Regions from separate parts of the Thiomonas arsenitoxydans genome, predicted to be linked through region 1. Evidence: riboswitches for the same ligand, from Rfam matches in the RefSeq annotation. Region 1 holds a riboswitch; the other holds the start of a gene.
What was found. A riboswitch is a leader RNA that binds a small molecule or an ion and turns the genes downstream of it on or off. The one in region 1 is predicted to bind S-adenosylhomocysteine.
Positions count from the first base shown of each region.

Region 1 (2,372 bases):
GGCTTGAGCTTGAGCAGCACATCCTGACGGCCGGTTTGATACGGCGCATCGGCGCGGTGCAGCATCAGGCCCTCGCCGCCTGCCTTCACGATTTTGTCGAGCTGCTGCTTGAGCGCGGCGGAGTTGGGCACGCGGAACTGCGGCACCATTTGCAGCCAGGGTGCCTGCGCCCGTTCCACCAGCGTGCGCATGCGGGCGATGCGCTCGGTGAAGCTGCCCGGCGCATTGGGCAACTCGAACACCATGTAACGCACCTGCTTCCAGTCGCGGTCGTTGGGCGGGTTGCTGCGAACGATGCCCGAGACCTGGTCGAAGCTTTCGCGGGCGATCCACAGCTCGCCGTCCAGCGGCTGCGAGGGCAGCGCGGCGGTGAACCACGCCGGAGCGGGCACCGGGTTGCCGCTGCGAAAACGCAGCACCCGACCGTCCCAGAAGGCGCGCACGCCGTCGAGTTTTTCGCTCACCCAGTAGGGCGCCGGATCGAGCTGGCTTGAGGCGGTTTCGGCCAGCAACAGAGCCGGGGGTGGCGGGCTGGGCGCTTCGGCCTGCGCCCAGGGCAGATTCGTCAGCAGCACGCCACACAGCAACAGCGGGCGCAGCCCAGCGAGAGTGGGTGCTGGAAAGCGGCGTGGCGAAGGACGCATGGCGTGGGGCAGGGCGAAGGGCGCGCGGGGCTGGAGTGGTCATCTTATGGGCCGTGGCGCGCGCGTGGCAAACCTGCGGCAAACCGATAGAATGCGCAGCTTCCCGAGGAGCGTTGCAACGCACGGGGCGAGTTGTTCGCCGCCGTCGCCAGGCTCGGGTCTTTGATCGCAGGCCGCTACACCTTGCTGGCGGCTTTCCTTCAACGGCGCTCACCCAACCCGTGCCGGGCGCGGGATGCGGTGCGCATCCGTTCCCGGCCACTTTGTTCGGAGTTTGTATGAACGCTGTGGTCGATATGAAAATTTCCCCTGATTATGTAATTGCCGACATCGGCCTGGCCGACTGGGGCCGTCGCGAGATCGCCATTGCCGAGAGCGAGATGCCCGCGCTCATGGCCATCCGCGAGGAATACGCCGCCCGCCAGCCGCTGCGCGGCGCGCGCATCACCGGCAGTCTGCACATGACCATCCAGACGGCCGTGCTGATTGAAACCCTGCAGGCGCTGGGGGCGCAGGTGCGCTGGGCGTCGTGCAATATTTTTTCCACCCAAGACCATGCCGCCGCGGCCATTGCCGCCAACGGCACGCCGGTGTTCGCGGTGAAGGGCGAGTCGCTCGAAGACTATTGGGAATACACCCACCGCATTTTCGAGTGGACCGATGGCGGCTACTCCAACATGATTTTGGACGACGGCGGCGATGCCACCCTGCTGCTGCATCTGGGCGCACGCGCCGAGACCGACGCTGCCGTGCTCAACCATCCCACCAGCGAAGAAGAGCGCGTGCTGTTTGCCGCCATCAAGGCCAAGCTGGCGAGGGACGGCAAGTGGTATTCCACCCGCCTGGCGCAGATCAAGGGTGTGACCGAGGAAACGACGACCGGCGTGCATCGTCTCTACCAGATGCACCAGCGCGGCGAGCTGAAGTTTCCCGCGATCAACGTCAACGACAGCGTGACCAAGAGCAAGTTCGACAACCTCTATGGCTGCCGCGAAAGTCTGGTGGACGGTATCAAGCGCGCCACCGATGTAATGGTCGCCGGCAAGATCGCCGTGGTCGCCGGTTATGGCGACGTGGGCAAGGGCTCAGCACAGGCGCTGCGCGCGCTGTCGGCCCAGGTGTGGGTGACCGAGATCGACCCGATCTGCGCCCTGCAAGCCGCAATGGAAGGCTACCGCGTGGTGACCATGGACTATGCCGCCGACAAGGCCGACATTTTCGTCACCGCCACCGGCAACTATCACGTCATCACCCACGATCACATGGCCCGCATGAAGAACCAGGCCATCGTCTGCAATATCGGTCACTTCGACAACGAGATCGACGTCGCGGGCATCGAGAAGTACCAGTGGGAAGAGATCAAGCCGCAGGTCGATCACATCATCTTCCCGGACGGAAAACGCATCATCCTGCTGGCCAAGGGCCGTCTGGTGAATCTGGGCTGTGGCACCGGCCATCCGAGCTACGTTATGAGCTCCAGCTTCGCCAACCAGACCCTGGCGCAGATCGAGCTGTTCACCAAGACCGGCGAATACCCTGTGGGCGTCTACACCTTGCCCAAGCACCTCGACGAGCATGTCGCGCGTCTGCAGCTCAGCACCCTCAATGTGCAGCTCACCACGCTGAGCGACCAGCAGGCCGCTTACATCAATGTGCCCAAAGACGGTCCGTACAAGCCGGCCCACTACCGGTACTGATGCGCATGGCTTCCGCACAATCGGTTTCTCC
Region 1 is NC_014145.1:2,517,548-2,519,919, reverse strand. It holds gene THI_RS11735 (DNA ligase) at 1-644, opposite strand, end outside; S-adenosyl-L-homocysteine riboswitch at 744-863, shown strand; gene ahcY (adenosylhomocysteinase) at 923-2,341, shown strand; gene metF (methylenetetrahydrofolate reductase [NAD(P)H]) at 2,347-2,372, shown strand, end outside.

Region 2 (2,372 bases), 750 kb from region 1:
GTGTTTTTGCTCGCCAGCGTGGTGAGCTGGCTGGCTGCGGAAGCCGTGGGGCGGCTTTGATTCAGTCCGGCGCCGCAGGGTCGTCGAGCTGGCTGGGCGAAAAACCCGACTTCGGCCCCAGCATCTGCGCGCGGATGGCCGGGTGCATGGCGCTGACCAGGCGCGACATCGAAGTGAGTTTGTTCGAGGTGTCGCGCAGATGCTCGGCCAGACGGCTGGCGATGCCCAGAGCGAGTCGCGCCGCCGTTGCGGGATGCTCGACCAGCAGCCGCTCCAGCGCATCGCGGCTGAGTTCGGCCAGGGCCACATCGGAATAGGCCACGCAACTCGCGCTGCGCGGCGCATCGAGCAAGACGCCCATTTCCCCGAACATCTGCCCGGCCTTGGCGATGGAAACCACCAGACTGTCGCCTTGGTGCTGCGGCGCTTTCTCCACACTCACCTCGCCATACAGCAGCATCAGAATGGTGCCGTCGTGCGTGTCGTCATCCTGCTGAATGAAGCGCGTGCCCGCCTGCATCCAGCGCACCTGCATCTGGTTGGCGATGAGTACGGCATCTTCCGCGGTCAGCCGGTGGCCGGGCTGACGCAGCAGCAACTGCGCAATGCGCGGCGCCCAGGTGGCGTGTACGGACTGCTGGGAAGGTCGGCGATCGGGCATGGCGATGGATGGGGTTACGAATGCATGGTAGGCCCGGTGCACCTCATTCCTATTGATATTTACAATAGGTCACTCCAAGGAGCGTTGCAGCGCCTGCCGCGAAGTGTGCGGCAGGGGTCAGGCTTGGGGTCTCAACGGCGCTCATCCCTTCTTCCCCTGCGCGGTGACGAAGGCTGACAACTGATCGAGATCCCATGTCCCAAGACGCAACCGCCCCCGCTCTGCCCCCGCTGCAACTCTCCGGCCTCGAGCCGCTCATCGTCGGCCCCGGCTCGCTGTTCGTCAACATCGGCGAGCGCACCAATGTGACGGGTTCCAAAGCCTTCGCCCGCATGATCCTCGCCGGGGAGTACGACAAGGCGCTGGCCGTGGCACGGCAGCAGGTGGAAAACGGCGCGCAGATCATCGATGTCAATATGGACGAAGCCATGCTCGACAGCAAGGCGGCGATGGTGCGCTTTCTCAACCTCATGGCCTCCGAGCCCGACATCGCCCGTGTGCCGGTGATGATCGACAGTTCCAAGTGGAGCGTGATCGAGGCGGGGCTGCGCTGCGTGCAGGGCAAGGCGGTGGTGAACTCCATCTCCATGAAAGAGGGCGAGGCCGAGTTCATTCGCCAGGCGCGGCTACTGCGCCGCTATGGCGCGGCCACCGTGGTCATGGCGTTCGACGAGCAGGGGCAGGCCGATACCTTCGAGCGCAAGACGCAGATCTGCGAGCGCGCCTATCGCCTGTTGGTCGATCAGGTGGGGTTTCCGGCGGAAGACATCATTTTCGATCCCAACATTTTCGCCATCGCCACCGGCATCGAGGAGCACAACAACTACGCGGTCGATTTCATCAACGCCACGCGCTGGATCAAGCAGAACCTGCCCGGTGCCAAGGTGTCGGGCGGCGTGTCCAACGTGAGTTTCAGCTTCCGCGGCAACGAGCCGGTGCGCGAGGCCATCCACACCGTGTTCCTGTATCACGCCATTGCCGCCGGGATGGACATGGGCATCGTCAACGCCGGGCAAATGGGCGTTTACGACGACCTCGACCCCGAGTTGCGCGAGCGCGTGGAAGACGTGGTGCTCAACCGCCGCCCCGACGCCACCGAGCGCCTGCTCGAAGTGGCCGAAGCGGTGAAGGGCGCGGCCAAAGACGATAGCGTCCGGCTGGCCTGGCGCGAGCTGCCGGTGCGCCAGCGTCTGAGCCACGCGCTGGTGCACGGCATTACCGACTTCATCGTCGACGACACCGAAGAAGTCTGGCAGACCATCCGTGCCGAAGGCGGGCGGCCGCTGCACGTCATCGAAGGCCCGCTGATGGACGGCATGAACGTGGTCGGCGACTTGTTCGGCGCGGGCAAGATGTTTCTGCCGCAAGTGGTGAAAAGCGCACGGGTGATGAAGCAAGCCGTGGCCCATCTGCTGCCCTACATCGAGGCCGAGAAAATGGAAATGCAGGCCGCGGGTTGCGATGTGCGCGCCAAGGGCAAGATCGTCATCGCCACGGTGAAGGGCGACGTGCACGACATCGGCAAGAACATCGTCACCGTGGTGCTCCAGTGCAACAACTTCGAAGTGGTGAACATGGGCGTGATGGTGCCCGCCAAGGACATCCTCGCCAAGGCGCGCGAGGAAGGCGCGGACATCATCGGGCTGTCCGGCCTGATCACCCCGAGCCTCGAAGAAATGCAGCATGTGGCCGCCGAGATGCAACGCGACGA
Region 2 is NC_014145.1:3,264,028-3,266,399, forward strand. It holds gene THI_RS19165 (hypothetical protein) at 1-60, shown strand, start outside; gene THI_RS15480 (Crp/Fnr family transcriptional regulator) at 62-661, opposite strand; S-adenosyl-L-homocysteine riboswitch at 732-811, shown strand; gene metH (methionine synthase) at 856-2,372, shown strand, end outside.
Region 2: another riboswitch for S-adenosylhomocysteine. It lies ahead of metH (methionine synthase); the one in region 1 lies ahead of ahcY (adenosylhomocysteinase).